DNA from 4 places in the Nocardioides sp. NPDC092400 genome. Region 2 is predicted to be linked to each of the others. Evidence: predicted binding sites of a transcription regulator. Region 2 holds the regulator's gene; each other region holds the start of a gene.
What was found. Region 2 encodes LexA, which represses DNA repair genes until DNA is damaged. Its sites were predicted from a motif close to TCGAACANNTGTTCGA; they were not measured.
Positions count from the first base shown of each region.

Region 1: AB0N29_RS04290 (DUF6504 family protein) is a predicted target of LexA. The motif match lies at 2,576-2,591, and genes of this name have one in related genera.
Region 3: AB0N29_RS12275 (alpha-ketoglutarate-dependent dioxygenase AlkB) is a predicted target of LexA. The motif match lies at 1,784-1,799, and genes of this name have one in related genera.
Region 4: AB0N29_RS01125 (DUF222 domain-containing protein) is a predicted target of LexA. The motif match lies at 2,393-2,408, and genes of this name have one in related genera.

Region 1 is NZ_JBFBFJ010000001.1:863,555-867,757, reverse strand. Features, by position in the region: gene dinB (DNA polymerase IV) at 1-870, opposite strand, end outside; gene AB0N29_RS04300 (methyltransferase domain-containing protein) at 907-1,668, opposite strand; gene AB0N29_RS04295 (SAV_6107 family HEPN domain-containing protein) at 1,696-2,145, opposite strand; gene AB0N29_RS04290 (DUF6504 family protein) at 2,153-2,470, opposite strand; gene AB0N29_RS04285 (hypothetical protein) at 2,732-3,181, opposite strand; gene AB0N29_RS04280 (YbaK/EbsC family protein) at 3,270-3,743, shown strand; gene AB0N29_RS04275 (ArsC/Spx/MgsR family protein) at 3,752-4,111, shown strand; gene AB0N29_RS04270 (DUF4126 domain-containing protein) at 4,113-4,203, shown strand, end outside.
Region 2 is NZ_JBFBFJ010000002.1:858,146-862,348, reverse strand. Features, by position in the region: gene AB0N29_RS11625 (hypothetical protein) at 1-287, shown strand, start outside; gene AB0N29_RS11620 (LysM peptidoglycan-binding domain-containing protein) at 593-949, opposite strand; gene AB0N29_RS11615 (SDR family oxidoreductase) at 1,161-1,940, opposite strand; gene lexA (transcriptional repressor LexA) at 2,083-2,805, shown strand; gene AB0N29_RS11605 (phosphatase PAP2 family protein) at 2,966-3,790, shown strand; gene AB0N29_RS11600 (MXAN_6640 family putative metalloprotease) at 3,867-4,203, shown strand, end outside.
Region 3 is NZ_JBFBFJ010000003.1:108,599-112,801, reverse strand. Features, by position in the region: gene AB0N29_RS12285 (FtsX-like permease family protein) at 1-933, opposite strand, end outside; gene AB0N29_RS12280 (ABC transporter ATP-binding protein) at 930-1,679, opposite strand; gene AB0N29_RS12275 (alpha-ketoglutarate-dependent dioxygenase AlkB) at 1,893-2,438, shown strand; gene AB0N29_RS12270 (MFS transporter) at 2,490-3,821, shown strand; gene AB0N29_RS12265 (SRPBCC family protein) at 3,799-4,203, opposite strand, start outside.
Region 4 is NZ_JBFBFJ010000001.1:226,634-230,836, reverse strand. Features, by position in the region: gene AB0N29_RS01130 (ABC transporter permease subunit) at 1-538, shown strand, start outside; gene AB0N29_RS01125 (DUF222 domain-containing protein) at 1,067-2,230, opposite strand; gene add (adenosine deaminase) at 2,802-3,890, shown strand; gene AB0N29_RS01115 (2-oxoglutarate and iron-dependent oxygenase domain-containing protein) at 3,887-4,203, shown strand, end outside.

The DNA of each region.
Region 1 (4,203 bases), on a different contig from region 2:
CGCCAGGGCGAGCACCTCGCGCAGGACGTCCGCACGGGCGGTCAGGTCCCGGGCGAACGTCCGCTGGGCGCCCATCGAGCGGTCCGGCTCCTGGGGGCCGCGCCGCTCGTGGAGCTGCGAGCGGTCGCGACCCCAAGCGAGCACCTGCAGCTGGCGAGCGGCCGCCGTCCCGACCGCGCCACGTATCTCCTCGAAGGGTGCGTGGGCGAGCTGGCGGACCGTGGTGAGGCCGATCCGCCGGAGCTTGCGGGCGGTGCTGTCGCCCACGCCGTAGAGCTCACCGACGTCGAGGCCGTGCAGGAAGTCGACGACCTCCTCCGGCGGCACCACGACCACACCGTCGGGCTTGGCCCGGCGGCTGGCCAGCTTGGCCACCGAGACCGTCGGGGCGACGCCGGCGGAGCAGGTGATGCGCTGCTCCTCCTGCACCGTCGCCCGGACCAGCTCCGCGATCGTCCGCGGCGAGCCGAGCAGCCGCGTCGACCCGCGCACGTCGAGGAACGCCTCGTCGAGCGAGGCCATCTCCACCAGCGGCGTGACCCGCCGGAAGATCTCGCGCAGTGCCGTGGAGACCGACGAGAACGCCGCGTGGTCGCCGGGCACCGACACCAGTTGCGGGCAGAGGCGCCGTGCACGCACCCCCGGCATCCCGCCGCGCACGCCGTAGGCGCGGGCGGCGTAGTTGGCCGAGAGGACCACGCCGCGGTGGCCGCCACCGACCGCGGCCGGGACGTCCTGGAGGTCGGGCCGCTCCCGGAGCGCCACCGAGGCGAAGAACGCGTCCATGTCGACGTGGAGGATCGGGCAGTCCCACGACCGGTCGTCCCCGGCGGCGCCGCCGCCGGCGGGTCCGCCCACCGTCCCGCTCACCGCGCTCCGGCCCGCGCGGGCGCCGGCCGGCGGGCGTCAGCGAGCGAGCAGGTGCAGCTGCGTGGCGAGCGGGAGGTACTCCGGGCGGGCCGCGACGGCCTGCTCGAGGTCGACGAGCGCACCGGCGGCGCCGGGCTCGAGGTCCAGCAACGAGCCGGGGACGAGGTCGGCGAAGACGCGGACGCCGTGGACCGAGGCCACCTCGAAGCCGGCGTCCTCGAGCAGGGCACCGACCTCGTCGCGGGTGAACCGGCTCCCGGACCGGCCGGCCGGGGCGCCGGTCGTCGCGCCCTCGTCGAGCATGGCCAGGGCCTGCTGGAAGTGGCCGGCCATCGCCCGCGCCACGACCGCGGCGTGCCGCTGGGCGACGAGCAGGCTGAGCGTGCCCCCGGGCCGCAGCACGGCACGCAGGCTCCGCAGCGCGGCCGCGGGGTCCTCGACGACCTCGAGGACACCGTGGCAGAGCACGACGTCGGCGGCGTCGGCGCCGGTGACGTCGACCAGGGTCGAGAGGTCGCCCTGCTGGGCCGCCACCTCCACCCCGAGCTCGCGGGCACGTCGGCCGAGCGAGGCCAGGGCGTCGGGACTGGGGTCGACCACCGTGACCCGGTGGCCCTGCTCGGCGACGCGGACGGCGAAGCCGCCGGTGCCGCCGCCGATGTCCAGCACGTCGAGCGGGCCGCCGCCGAGCACCGGGCGCAACGCCGACCAGACGACCGCCGTGCGCGCGGCTCCGCGCCTCTCGCTGGGGCGGTCCCGCTCGCTGGGTCGGTCGCCGGGACGCTCGGTGACGGGCATGGCGCCCAGCCTAGGGCCACCGGGTGCTCACCCCACCCGGCGCACGACGTGCACCTGGACCGGCGCGTGCGGCACCAGCCCGAGCGCCTGCTCGACCACGGCGAGGAACCGGTCGGAGTCGCGCACGAGGTCGTCGGCCTCCCGCTCGGTCACGGCGCGGCGCGAGCCGGCCTCGGCCGCCGCCCGCTTCGCGGCACCGGCCGCGAAGAACCGCGCCCACTCCTCCAGCTCGGGAGCGACCTCGGTCAGCAGCACCCAGGCGTTCTTCTGGGGGCGCCGCCGGGCCGGCGCCGGCCGGGCGCGGGCCGCCAGCAGGGCGGCGGCTGCGCGGAGCGCGGCGACGTGGGCGTGGGCGTAGCGCTCGGTGACCTCGGTCGCGGCGATCGCCTCGCTCAGCGACTCCGCGGACCGGGCCAGGTAGGCGTGGGTGGTCGCCGGCAGGGCGTAGGGGTTGGGCTGCTCCAGGGGGGACGGCACGACAGCCTCACTCCCCCGCACGGGCGCCGGCGGCGACGAGCTGCCACCGGCCCGCTCGCAGGTCGTGGGCCAGCTCGAAGACGCCGCCGCCGGCGAGGTCGTCCGCCCCGGCCGCCTGGTCGAGCCGTCCGCGGCCGGCGGCGACCCGCCACAGCTCGCGGCGCGGGAGCTCCTGGCTCCGCCGCTCCAGCACCTCGCGCACCTTCCACAGCCGGCCGCGCCACAGGAACTGCGCGGGACCACCCCGCGCCGCCTGCGCCTCACCCGGCGGGCCGTCGAGCCCGCCCTCCCCGGTCCGCACCTCGACGGGGTCGTCGTACCGCACCACTCTCGCCTCGCTCCTCGGGCTCGCGCCCGGCTCCGTCGACCCCACGACCCCGGACGTCGCGACCCGGCGGGGACGGGGGTCGAGGTCGCCCCCGCCGGTCGTTCGAACAGATGTTCGAACACGACGAAGGTACACCGCGGCACCGACAGGTCGTCAAGACCCGCCGGTGGGGCGTGGACCGCGCCGGCTTCCGGCCGGGCTCCGGTCGGACTGCGGCCGGGCTCGAGCGAGCTGCCGGGAGGGCTCCCGCGCGGCGGGTCAGACGTGCGTGTCGGCGGGCGCGCGGCTCCCGCGCACGAAGCGCGAGGTCTCGGGGCTCCAGAGGAGGTACAGCAGTGCCGCGTCGACCACGATGGAGACCACCGCGGCGAGCACGAAGGGCAGCGGCGGCTCGGTGCGCAGCCCGGCCAGGGTCGCGATCGCGGCCATCAGCACGACCAGCGCGAGGGAGTGGCGGGCCCAGTTGGCGCCGCCACGCAGGAACGGCACCAGGGTGGCGACCAGACCCACGAACACGATGAGGAGCACCACCGCGACCGGGACGAAGGCGGGCTGCTCGATGTCGGCGTCGACCGGGTGGCCCGCGGACCAGGAGTCGAGGAGGTCGTCGCGCAGCACGACGGTGAGCACCGCCACCAGGACGGCCAGGCCGAGCAGCACGAGGAGCAGCTGCACCGCGCGACGGACCGACGTGGGCTGGGCTGTCATGCGGGCTCCTCGGGCGGGACGGGCGCGTGCGGACGGGCTGGCCGTGCGGGCCGGGCGCGGACCGGTGCTGGTGCCCTAGGGTCGCGCCATGACGACCGAGCACCCCTCGATCACACGCTTCCGCGAGGAGCACGCACGCCGCGGGGGCACGGGCGACGTCGTCATTCTGCCCGACTCCGTCCACACCGCGGCACTGGCCGCCGAGGCGCTCGGCTGCGAGGTCGGTGCCATCGCCAACAGCCTGGTGTTCGAGGCCGAGGGCGAGCCCGTGCTCGTGCTGACCTCGGGGGCGCACCGGGTCGACACCGCCAAGGTGGCCGCGACCGTCGGCGTGCCGCGGCTGCGGCGCGCGAGCGCGGAGCTGGTCCGCGCCGCCACGGGCCAGGTGATCGGTGGTGTCTCCCCCATCGGCCACCCCGCGCCGGTGCCGACCTACCAGGACCGCTGGCTGCGCCGGCACCCCGTGGTCTGGGCGGCGGCGGGCCACCCCGCCGCGGTGTTCTCGACGACGTACGACGAGCTGCAGGCGCTGACCGGCGCGACCGAGATCGACGTGGAGTGAGGAGCGCGATGGGCATCGAGATCTGGCTGAACCCCGCGTGCACGAAGTGCCGCACCGCCGTCGCCGAGCTGGACGCGGCCGGCGCCGACTACACCGTGCGCCGCTACCTCGACGACCCGCCGACGCCCGAGGAGCTGCGTGCGGTGGTGGACCGGCTGGGGCTGGAGCCGTGGGACGTCGCCCGGCCGAAGGAGACCCGGGAGGCCGGGATCGACCTGCCGCGCGAGCCCGCGAGCCGTGACGCCTGGCTCCGGGCGCTCGCCGCCCACCCGCGCGCGATCCAGCGGCCGATCCTCACCGCCTCGGACGGCACCACCGTCGTGGGCCGCGACCCCGGGTCGCTGGGTCGTGTGATCGAGCGGGGCTGAGGTGGAGTCGCTGGCGCTCGCGTTCTCCAGCGGGTGGGCGAGCGGCGTCAACGCCTACCTCGTCGTCCTGGTCCTCGGCGTCGCGGACCGCG
Region 2 (4,203 bases):
CGCGCCTGGCCCTCCTCGCCCTCGGCATCACCCTCCTGGTGGTCGCCTGGGGCTACCTGGTCTACGCCGCGATCGACTTCGGCGCGACCGCGCGTGGCGGCGAGTCCGGCGCGTGGGCCTTCCTCGCCCTGGCCTCGGTCGGTGCCGTCGCCTGCCTGTTCGTCGGACTGATGCTCGTCGCCCGACTGCTCCGCGAGCTCGGCATCACCTCTCCCCCGGCCTCCCGCGAGCCGCGGTCGGAGCAGCAGCAGCCCGCCGCTCCCGGCGGGCGGCGCGCCGCTCGCTGACCCGCTCGCCGAGCCGCTCCCGGACGGGTCGAGCCTGCTCGATCTTGTTGAGTGGGCGTCGTCGAGCGGTCCCGGCGGGCGACATTCCATCGGCCGGCCGCTGAACCTGTCGGTTGGCCGATGAAGTTTCAGCGGCCAACCGGGAGCTTCATCGGCTGGCCGCTGAAACTTCCGCGGCCGCGCCGGCGAGCGCGTCCGGAGACGCCGCAGGGGCGGGGCCGCGAACGGCCCCGCCCCTGTCTTCCCCGGATCGCCAGCCGGGGTCGAAGCGGCTGGCGACGTCTGTGTCGGTGCTGGCGAGTGCCTTACTGCACCGGGACGATGAGGCGCTGGCCCGCGGCGAGCACCGCGGAGTCGAGGGCGTTCAGCCGCTCGATGTGGGTCATCATCTCGCGCACCTCGCCGTCCTCGGCGAGGTCGGCGGCGATCCCCCACAGGGTCTGGCCGGTGCCGACCATCACCACGCGGGTCGGCTCGGGGGTGCCGGCCTCGTCGGTGGCCACCGAGCCTGCCGCGATGGCCAGGCCGAGGCCGAGCACGATCGCGAGCGCCAGGAGGAACACCACGAGCCGGCCCCGGCGGGTGAGCCGCACCTGGCCGGAGCGGCGGGTGCTGCCGGTCGTGCGCGGCAGGGCGGTGGGGGTGGCGGTGATGGTGCTCATGGGGACCTCCTGGGGAAGTGGCGGTCAGCCTCGGGTCGTGTCGATCTCGGTCTGAGCAGATGTCTAACCGCGGCCACCGACAGTGGCTGGCCCGGTTGACGATCGAGCAGACGTTCGATCGAACATGTGTACGACCGTAGAGCACGTGTTCGAACAGTTCAAGGACCTGGGCGAACAAATGTTCGAAGGAACCGACCTGCCTCCCCGGCGACTACCGCAGCCGGCGCCTGCCCTGGGCCGCGAAGACCGCGAGCGCCGGCCCGGACACCGAGGGGGCGAGCTGGCCGACGCGCATCGCGGCACCACGCCACCCGGGGAGGGTCCGCAGGACCCGGCGGGACCCGACCAGGTCGACGGCCGCCTGCGCGGTCTCCGCCACGCCCAGCATCCGGCCTCCCGAGGCGACGAGCTGCTTGCCCATCCCGTCCTCGCGCATCGCGGCGACCATGTCGGTGGCCACGCCGTCGGGGCACAGGGCGTGCACCCGCACACCCCGCGGCGCCTCGAGGGCGACCGAGGAGGCGAGCGAGACGACCGCGGCCTTGGTCGCGGCGTACAGGGAGAGGCCGGGGACGGGACCCAGGCCCGAGAGGGACGCGGTGAGGACCAGGTCGCCGCCGCGCGGGCCGAACGCGGCGAGCGCCGCGCGGGTGCTCCAGACGGCGCCGAGCAGGTTGACCTCGACGAGGCGGCGGACCTGCTCGTCGGTCAGGTCCGCGAGCTTCCCGTCGTCACCCACGCCGGCGTTGGCGAACCACGCCACGAGCGCGCCGTGCCGCGCGGCCGCCTCGGCAGCGGCGGTGTGCGAGGCGGCGTCGCGGACGTCCTGGCCGAGGCCCTCGGCGGCGCCGATCTCGGCCGCGGTGCGCGCCGCGCCCTCGGCGTCGATGTCGGTGACCACGACGCGGTGCCCGCGCGCGACCATGAGCTCGGCGATACCGCGGCCGATGCCGCGGGCCGCTCCGGTGACGACACAGCTGGTGGGTTCCATGCACGCATCCAAGCAGCGGCCCGGGCCGGGCGCCCACCGCGCGACACACCTTCGAACAGGTGTTTGAACACGGCCCGCGGAGGCTCTACCGTGCTGCCAGCAGCACCCCTCGTCCTCGCGCACCCCGGAAGGCACTCCACCCATGGCGAAGAACCCCGGTCCCAAGGTCTCCGAGCTGCCCGACGGCGCACCCGACGTGACCGGCCTGACCCCTCGTCAGACCCGGATCCTCGCCCACATCCGCGACAGCATCGAGGGCCGCGGCTACCCGCCGAGCATGCGCGAGATCGGCGACGCGGTGGGCCTGACCAGCTCCTCGAGCGTGGCTCACCAGCTCAAGGTCCTCGAGGAGAAGGGCTTCCTCAAGCGCGACCCGCACCGCCCGCGGGCGCTCGAGGTGTTCCTGCCCGAGGTGATGGCGGCACGGCGCGCGATGTCCAGCGGTGAGGAGGCCTCGGTCGACGAGACGGGCGTGGGCGACGTGCTGCCCGAGGCGCAGTACGTCCCGATGGTCGGCCGGATCGCGGCCGGCGGCCCGATCCTCGCCGAGGAGCGCGTCGAGGACGTCTTCCCGCTGCCCAAGCAGCTGGTCGGCGACGGCCAGCTGTTCCTGCTCGAGGTCGCCGGCGACTCGATGGTCGACGCCGCGATCTGCAACGGCGACTACGTCGTCATCCGGCAGCAGCCGACGGCGAACAACGGCGAGATCGTGGCCGCGATGATCGACGGCGAGGCGACGGTGAAGACCTTCCAGCGCAAGGACGGCCAGGTGTGGCTGCTGCCGCACAACGCGGCGTACGACCCCATCGACGGCACGCACGCGACCATCCTGGGCAAGGTCACCGCGGTCCTGCGGCGCGTCTGAGCGCACCGCCGGTCCCGGGCCCTACCGGACCGCGGCGGGGGCTGATCCGGGAGAAAAGGCCCGGTCGGGTGGCGCCTCACCCCCAAGAATGGGCAAACGGGGGGCGACTCGGGGGTAAGCCGGATGCTTCTCGGGGGTGGGATACGGCAATGTTGGAGCCGTGAGTCTCCCCAGCAGCACCACGAGGCACCCGCGCCTGCGGCGTGGCGTGGCCGAGCTGGCGCTCATCCTGACCCTCTACGTCGTCTACAGCGGGTCCCGGCTGTTCGCCGACGACGCCCTGGGCCCCGCGCTCACCCGGGCACGCGAGCTGCTCGACGTGGAGCGGCTCATCGGCCTGCACTGGGAGGCCTCCCTCAACCAGTTCTTCGTCGACACGCGGGTCCTCGGCCTGCTCTCCAGCTACTGGTACGCCACCGCCCACTACGTGGTCACCGCGATCGCGCTGGTGTGGCTCTACCGCCTCGGCGAGCGGCGCTACGTGCCGGCCCGGCGCGCACTGGTGGCGGCCACCCTGATCGGCCTGGCGCTCTACCTCCTGCTGCCGACCGCTCCCCCACGCTTCGTCGACGGGTACGTCGACGTCCTGTCCCTGCACGCGGCCGACGGCTGGTGGGGGTCCGAGGCATCGGCGCCCAAGGGCCTGGGCGGGCTGACGAACCAGCTCGCGGCCTTCCCCTCCCTGCACGCCGGCTGGGCGCTGTGGGTGGCGGTGGTCGTCCAGCAGCACGCCCGCCGCCACTGGGTCCGCGGCCTGGGTTGGGGCCACGCCCTCATCACCGCGGTCGTCATCGTCGGCACCGGCAACCACTGGGTCCTCGACGCTCTCGCCGGGTGGCTGGTGATCGGCCTGGGGTTCCTGGTCTCGGCACGGCTGGGCCGGCTCGTGGAGCGCCGGCGTGAGCGACCGGACCCCGCGCCGGCCGCCCCGGAGAAGATGGTCCCGACGGGTCATGCGGAGCAGCACGAGCCTGCGGTTGGCTGAGCGCTGACCTCGAGACCTCCGGGGAGCGCCCCGGTCGGTGACCCCCCGGCCACCGCCGAGCATCCCGGGAGAACCCATGCGTCGCGCACGTCCCCTGGCCGCCCTCGCCCTCGTCCTCGCGACCGGGCTGTCCACGCTCACGGGGGTCACCACCGCCACCGCCGAGGCCCCGGACGGGCGCCCGGACGCCGAGCGCGCGGGGGCGCAGGACTCCTCCGCCCTCCTCGCCCCGGGCACCGTCACCGCCGCGCGCAGCCTCGCCGCCGCGCGGTCCGCCCTGGCCGGGGACGGCCGGGACGCTACCGAGGCCCTGCGGCAGCTGCGCATGGCGCGGCCGGCGCTGGCGCCCGCCGACCGGGCCGCGGCCGGCCGCCTGCTGGCCCGCCCGGCGCAGGACAGGAAGAAGTGCACGG
Region 3 (4,203 bases), on a different contig from region 2:
GGACGCACCGAGCGCCCGCAGCAGCGCCAGCTCGCGGCTGCGCTGGGCGACGAGGATCGAGAAGGTGTTGACGATGAGGAACGAGCCGACGACCAGCGCGATGCCGGCGAAGATCAGCAGGAAGGTGGTCAGGAACGAGACCGCCTCGAGCAGGTCCGAGGCGGCCTCGTCGGCGGCGTCGTCGCCGGTGACCGCCTCGACGCCCGCGGGCAGCACCTCGCGGACGCGCTCGGCGAGCTCCTCCTGGGAGACGCCGTCCTCGGCGGTCACCCAGATGTCGTTGTAGGCGTCCGCACCCTCGAGGAAGAGCTCCTGCGCGGTCGCGGTGTCGAACTGCGCGAGCGTGGCGCCGTTGAGCGAGCCACCCTCGGCGAACTCGGCGATGCCGACCAGCTCCGCGTCGAGGTTGAGCCGGTCGGTCGAGGTCACGAACGGCACGTCGTCGCCGATGCCGTAGCCGGCCCTCTCGGCGGTCCGTGCGTCGAGGACCACCTCGCCGGACCGCTCGGGCGCGCGACCCTCCTGGATCGTCAGCCCGGTGAGGCCGTGGCCGGCGGGCGCGTCGTTCCAGTTGCCGCCGAGGGCGGGCGGGCCGAGACCGCCGACGACCTTGCCGTCGGTGTCGACGACGAAGACGCCGACCGCCTCGACGTTGCCGTCGGCACGGGCCGCTCCCTCGACCTCGGCGAGCTCGTCGACGAGCGCGGCCGGCAGCGTCTGCGTGGACGGCGCCCCCTGGCTCGTCGTACCGCCCTCGGGCTGGACCACGACGTCCCCGACGGTGGAGGCGAAGAGCGCGGTGAAGCTGCGCCCCAGGGTGTCGGAGAAGACCAGTGAGCCGGCCACGAAGGCGACGCCGAGGACGATGGCGAAGGTGCTCATCAGCAGGCGCAGCTTGCGCCCGAGCAGGCTCTTCAGCGCGGCGCGGATCATGCCGGCGCACTCATCCGCGCCATGACCTCGAGCACCTGCTCGCGGTCGGGGTGCCGCAGCTCGTCGACCACGCGGCCGTCGGCGAGGAAGACCACCCGGTCGGTGTACGCCGCGGCGACCGGGTCGTGGGTCACCATGACGACCGTCTGCCCACCGGCGAAGCCACCGGCCCCGGTGACGCTGCGCCGCAGCAGCTCGAGCACCTCGGCGCCCGAGCGCGAGTCGAGGTTGCCGGTCGGCTCGTCGGCGAAGACGATCCGGGGCCGGTTCACCAGCGCCCGGGCCACGGCCACCCGCTGCTGCTGACCGCCCGAGAGCTCGCTGGGCTTGTGGTGCAGCCGGTCGCCGAGCCCGACGGTCGCCACCACCGTGTCGTGCCACTCGCGGTCCGGGCGGCGGCCGGCGATCGACAGCGGGAGCACGATGTTCTCCCCCGCGGTGAGCGTCGGCACCAGGTTGAAGGACTGGAAGACGAAGCCGATCTCGTCGCGGCGCAGCCGGGTCAGCGCCTTGTCCCCCATCGTCGTCAGGTCGTGGTCACCGATGAGCACCTGGCCGGCGTCGGCGGTGTCGAGGCCGGCGCAGCAGTGCATGAGCGTGGACTTCCCCGACCCGCTGGGTCCCATCACCGCGGTGAACTCCCCGGCCGCCAGGTCGAGCGAGACGTCGTCCAGCGCGCGCACCTGTGCCGGGCCGGTCCCGTAGGTCTTGGTCAGGTGGCGGACGCTGGCTGCCGGCGAGGTCATGCACCCACGATCGCCGACCGCACCGACACCGCGCCACCGGGATGGACCCGGGCCTCCCCCGGGGCTCCCGGCACTCCGGCCCGGGGCGTCTGGACCCTTGCCCGTCGAACACGCGTTCGATAGCCTGGGGACGTGGACTTCCAGACCTCCCTCTTCGCCGCGGAGGCCCCTGACCAGGGGTCGCTGCTGGCGTCGTTGGCGCGGGCGGAGCGGATGCCGCTGACGCGCGGCGCCTGGGTCGACGTCTGCCGCGCCTGGCTGCCGGAGCCCGACGAGGTGTTCGGCACGCTCGTCACCGACGTGCCCTGGCGGGCCGACAAGCGCCAGATGTACGACCGCGTGGTCGACGTGCCGCGGCTGCTCCACACCTACCTGGTCGGCGACGAGCTGCCCCACCGCGTCCTCGCCGAGGCCCGGGAGGCGCTCAGCGAGCACTACCTGCCCGAGCTGGGCGAGCCGTTCCGCACCGCCGGGTGCTGCTACTACCGCGACGGCCGGGACAGCGTGGCCTGGCACGGCGACACGATCGGCCGCGGATCGACGCGCGACACCATGGTCGCGATCGTCTCGGTCGGCGACCCGCGACGGCTCCAGCTGCGGCCGCGCGGTGGCGGGGACTCGATGTCGATCGAGATGGGCCACGGCGACCTGGTGGTGATGGGCGGGTCCTGCCAGCGCACCTGGGAGCACGCGGTGCCGAAGGTGGCGTCGGCCGGGCCGCGCATCTCCGTGCAGTTCCGGCCCCTCAACGTCTTCTGACCCAAACCGGCGTGCCCGGCGGCGGGGCCCGCTGGAAGACTCGGCCTCCTCATGAACAGCTCGAACCGCTCCCCCCGCCTCACCCTGTCCTCCTTCTGGCACGACCTGCCCCGCGAGGGGAAGCTGCTGCTCTCCGTGGTCGTGCTGGAGTTCCTCGGCACCGGCCTCGTGCTGCCGTTCCACGTCGTCTACCTCAACGAGGTCCGCGGGATCGCGCTCAGCGACGTCGGCCTGCTGCTGGCGGTGCCGCCGCTGGTGGGGCTCCTGGTGGTCGGGCCCACCGGGTCCGCGATCGACCGGTTCGGCGCCCGCCGCATCCTCATGGGCACGCTCGTCCTGCTGGTCGCCGGCAACGTGCTGCTGGCGACCGCGACCAGCATCGGCACGGCGGCGGTGGCGCTGTCGCTGACCGGCATCGCCTTCGGCGTCTCGTGGCCGGCCTCGCAGAGCCTGATCGCGGCGGTCGTCCCGCGCGACCTGCGCCAGCGGTACTTCGGGGTCAACTTCACCCTGCTCAACCTGGGCATCGGGATCGGCGGCATCGTCGGTGGCGTCGTGGTCGACGTCGACCGCGCCGCGACGTTCGAGGGCATCTACCTCGCCGACGCCGCCAGCTACCTGCCGGCGCTGTTCCTGCTGGCCGTGCCGCTGCGGCACGTCGCCGGCCGCCCCGAGCACGACGAGGCCGTGGCCCAGGAGCCGGCGTCGTACCTCGCGGTGCTGCGCCGACCGGCCGTCGCGTCGCTGATGGTCCTCGGGTTCTCCGCCTCGTTCGTCGGCTACGCCCAGCTCAACGCAGGCATGCCGGCGTACGCCCGGGCGGTCGGCGAGGTCTCCACCCAGGGCCTGGGCATCGCCTTCGCCGCCAACACCCTGGTCATCGTGGTGCTGCAGCTGGTGGTGCTGCAGCGGATCGAGGGCCGCCGGCGGACCCGGGTCATCGCGGTGATGGCTGCCCTGTGGGCGTTCGCCTGGCTGCTGCTCGGCGGCTCCGGGCTGGTGCCGGGCACGGTCGGCGCGACGGTCCTGGTCGCGGCGTGCGCCTCGGTGTTCGCGCTCGGCGAGACGCTGCTGCAGCCGACGATCCCGGCGCTGGTCAACGACCTGGCGCCCGACCACCTGCGGGGCCGCTACAACGCCCTGAGCTCGGGTGCCTTCCAGGGGGCGCAGGTCATCGCACCGCCGGTGTCGGGCTTCCTGATCGGGCACTCGCTCGGCGACGCGTACGTCGGCCTGCTCGTCGTCGGCTGCGTCGCCGTCGCGCTGCTCGCCGTCACCCGCGTCGAGCGGCAGCTGCCGCCGGGGGTGAACGGCGTGCGGGTGCCGGCCCCCGTCGAGGAGCCGACACCCACCGCGCGGGTCAGCGGCGCCGTCGACGGTTGAGCAGCACCAGCAGCCCCAGGACGAGCAGGCCGGCCCCGGCCTGCTTGCCGTAGGACCTCAGCAGCACCGGGAGCACCGCCGCGCCCATGTCCAGCGCGTCGGTCCCGCCGCCGGCCGACGGGCCCACGGCGGGCGCCGGGCGAGGCGCCGCGGGAGCGGGTCCGGCGTCCGAGACCACCGGGGCCACCTCGTCGGCCGCGACCCCGTCCGTGGCCCCCGGCGCCGCCACGGCCTGGGCGGCGGACACCTCGGCGGGGGTCGGCGGCGTCTCGGCGGCGTCCCCGGCAGGTGCCGGGTCGGCGCTCAGCCGCTGCTCGAGGCACGCGACGAACTGGCCGAGCAGCTTGTCGGAGACGTCCTGCATGACGCCCCGGCCGAACTG
Region 4 (4,203 bases), on a different contig from region 2:
GCTCGCGGCGGCCATCGTGCGGTACCGCTTCCTCGAGGGCGCGGTCATGCCGGTCGCCCTCGTCCTGCAGACCGTCCCGCTGATCGCGCTGGCACCGATCCTGATCCTGCTGGTCGGCCGCGGGTACGCCGTCGTCGCGATCATGAGCGCCGTCGTCGTGCTCTTCCCGGCGCTGGTGAACATCGTGCTCGGCCTGCGCTCGGTCACCCCTCAGATGCGCGACCTCGTGCTCGTCTACGGCGGCTCGCCGTCCACGGTGCTGCTGCGCGTCGGCTTCCCGTCCGCCCTGCCGGCGCTCTTCGCCTCCGTCCGCATCGCCGTGCCCGGCGCCCTCACCGGAGCGCTGCTGGCCGAGTGGCTCGCCACCGGCAAGGGCATCGGGTACGCCTTGGTCTCGGCCGCGAGCCGCTCGCAGAACGCCCGTGTCTGGGCACTCGTCGTCACCGTCACCGTCACCGCCCTGCTGCTCTACCTGCTCGCCCAGCTCGTCGAGGCAGCCGTCCTCAGCCGCTTCGGCCGCACCGCCACCTCCGCCTGAGTCGCTGGTCGTCGTCGAGACCCGCCCCTGCTGGTCGAGCAGCGAGCGCCGGCCTTCTGTTGGTCGAGCAGCGAGCGCCAGCGAGCGTCGTCGAGACCCGGTGAGGTGCGCAGTGCCTCGGGGTGCGCCCGCTGGTCGAGCAGCGAGCGCTAGCGAGCGTCGTCGAGACCCGGTGAGGTGCGCAGGGCCTGGGGGTGGTCGTCGGGCCGGCTTCCTGATGGTCGAGCAGCGAGCGCTAGCGAGCGTCGTCGAGACCCCGTGAGGTGCGCAGGGCGTCGGGGTGGTCGCCGGGCTGCGGCCGCTGGTCGAGCAGCGAGCCCTGGCGAGCGTCGTCGAGACCCGGTGAGGTGCGCAGGGCCTGGGGGTGGTCGTCGGGCCGCCGGGTCGGCTCGGCTCGAGGCTTCTTTCTCGAGTCGCGTGGTTGCGCGCCGCTGTGGTCGAGGTCCTGGGCGCGGCTGCTTGACGGCTCACGGTCGGCGGGGGTCGACCGCTGTGGTTGCGGTGGAGGAGGGAGCCGCTCGGGTCGGCCTAGGTCCTGCGGTGGAAGGCGACCTTCCCGCCGGGCAGGTGGGTGGTCTCGTAGGTCGGGTCGTGGATCCGGGCGTGGTGCCTGGGGCAGAGGTTGCGGGCGTTGGTCAGGTCGGTCGCGCCGCCTGCGGACCAGGGTTGGTCGTGGTGGGCGTGGCAGAGGTGGGCGGGCCAGTCGCAGCCGTCTGCGGTGCAGGTCGGCTGGGTGAGGTTCAAGCCTCTGCGTTGGGCGCCGGTGAAGAGGCGGGTGGTGCGGCCGAGGTCGAGCAGCTCTGACGTGCTGCCGAGGACGGCGGGGACCAAGCCCGCCTCACAAGCCAGTCTCCGTGCGGTGGCTGCGGAGATGGTGGCGCCGTCTTCGAGGACACCGGGTGCGAGACCACCCATGAGCGAGGCGATGTCCATCGTGACCACCACGGTGGCGTTGAGCCCGCCGAGCTTCGGGACCGAGGTGGTGGGGAGGCGTTCGAGGAGCTCGCAGAACGCGTCACCCATCCGCTCCGGCGACGGGCGCCGCTCGCCCGGCTCGGGCGCGCCTGCTTCCTGGGTGGCTGCCTGATGCTTCGGCGCGGCGAAGGCGAGGAGCGTCTTCTTCAGCATCGCGCCGTGCAGTTCGGGGATCTTGAACTTCCCGACCACCGACCCGCGCCCGTCGGGGCTCATGGTCAGCCACGCGGTCTCCCGGGCCAGGCGCTCCTCGGCCTCCAGGGCGCGGGCGTCGTGTGCCTCGCCGATCTCGGGTGCGACGACGGTGAGGACGTGCTTGGCCAGGACCCGCAACGCCTTGGGGTCACGGTGCCGCGCCTCGGCCAGCAGGTGCTGCTCCGCACGGAGCGGGATGGTCGGGTCGTCCAGGTCGGCGGGGAGCTTGTCGAGGCACTCGGTGATCACGCGAGCGTGGTCGACCGACACATCACCGTCGGCGAGAGCGCTGACCGTCGGGCTGTGGCGGTCGAGGGACTCGGCCAGCCGCATCCGGTGCTTCGCACAGGGCCTCGACTGGCGGGTCTCGACGGCCCACCAGGACGCGGTGTCGGTTGCGCCGACCCGTTCGCCGGCGTGACGACGGTCGGCTTCCGCGGCGAGGCGGAGCTCGAGCGCCTCGACGCGGGCGCGGAGGCGAGCAGCCTCGAGGAGTGTGGCGGTGACGTCGTCATCCGACATCGACCACAGGTGCGACTCGTGTGCTCGGTCGAGGCGGGTGTGGGACTTCGCGACGGCGCGTGACACCACGTGTGCGCTGTGTCGGGAGTCTTTGGCCATGGGTCCACTCAAGCACCGACCACCGACAGTCCCGGTGCTGTTTCCCCAGGTCAGACCACATCGTGGACCAGGAGTTCGGGGACTTTTCGCCGGCCGACGAGGTAGCCGAGGCCCTGCGCACCTCACCGGGTCTCGACGACGCCTCGCTGGCGCTCGGCTGCTCGACCAGCAGGGCGACCTGGCAGCCGGGAGACAGCCGCGACCACCCGCCGTACCCCCTCCCGTCGCTGCCCCCACCCCAACCACCTCTGGCCCGGCAGCCGGAGGCGCGCACGCGAGGCCCTGCGCATCTCACCGGGTCTCGACGACGCCTCGCTGGCGCTCGGCTGCTCGACCAGCAGCAGCCGCCCAGGCTCGCACCTCGCCGGGTCTCGACGACGCCTCGCTGGCGCTCGGCTGCTCGACCGGCGGAGGGCCTGGCTGTCGTCCAGGCGTGACAACCGCGTAACACCGGCGCCCTACGGTCAACGCCGTGAGCCTCGCGACCAGCGTCCACTCGACGCCCGTGCCGGCGGACCCGGCGATCGACGCGATGGTGGCGGCGCTGCCGAAGGTCAGCCTGCACTGCCACCTGATCGGCAGCGTCGCGCCGGAGACGGTGGCGGACCTGGCGCGCAAGCACGGCGTGCCCTTGGAACGGTCGGCCGAGGAGCTCTACGACCACCACAGCTACGAGGACCTCGGGGAGTTCCTGCGGGTGCTCGACGTGGTGGGGTCGCTGATCCGCGACGCGGACGACTTCCACCGGGTGACCTACGAGTCGCTGACGGCCGGTGGGGCCGCCCACGGCGTGCTGTACCGCGAGATCCACCTCAGCCCGCCGGGCCACCCCGGCGTGCCGTACCCGACGATCCTCGACGGCGTCCTCGCCGGCGCCCGCGACGCCGCGACGGACACGGGGATCCGTGCGAACCTCGTCGTCGGCATCTGCCGCGAGCGCAGCGGCGGCGCGGCGGTGGAGCTGGTCGAGCAGGTCGTCGCCCACCGGGTCGACGAGGTGCTCGGGATCGGGCTGGACTACGCCGAGGTCAACGGTCCCCCGGGCCGGTTCGTCGAGGCCTACCGGCTCGCCGAGCGCCACGGCCTCCGGCGTACGGCGCACTCGGAGTCCGGCCCGCCGCACCACGTCGAGGTGCTGCTCGACGAGCTGGGCTGCAGCCGCATCGACCACGGCTACCACGTCGTCGACGACCCGGCGATCACGCGCCGCTGCGTCGAGGAGCGGGTGCCGTTCACGTGCACCCCGGTCAGCAGCGACATCGGCCGCTACTCCGGCAGCGGTGACGGCACGCACCGGAGGATCGCCGAGATGGTCGACGCCGGCCTGCTGGTGACGATCGACTCCGACGACCCGCCGATGTTCGGCACCGACCCCACGCACGACTACCGGGTGCTCGCCCACGCGCTGGGCCACCGCCGCGACCAGCTCGCGACCTTCACCCGCAACGCCGTCGAGGCCTGCTGGCTCGACGACACCGACAAGGCCGCCCTCCTCTCCATCGTGGAGGAGCGGGTGGCCGCCACCCCCGACGCACCGACCACCTCGGAGGCACCCTCGTGACCGACTTCCACGTCCCCACCGTCGACATCAGCGCGTACGTCGGTCACGGCACCGCCGCGGAGCGCGCGGCGGCCGCGGCCGCCTTCGACGAGGCGGCCCGCACCGTCGGGTTCGTCCAGGTCGTCGGGCACGGGGTGCCGACGTCGGTCACCGACGCGTTCGCCGAGGCCCTCGACGAGTTCTTCTTCCTCCCGCTGGAGGTCAAGAAGCAGTACCGCACCCCGCCAGAGGTCAACCGCGGCTACGCACCGCCGAAGACCGAGTCCCTCAGCCTGAGCCTGGGGCTGGCGCCCTCGAACCGGATGCACGACTT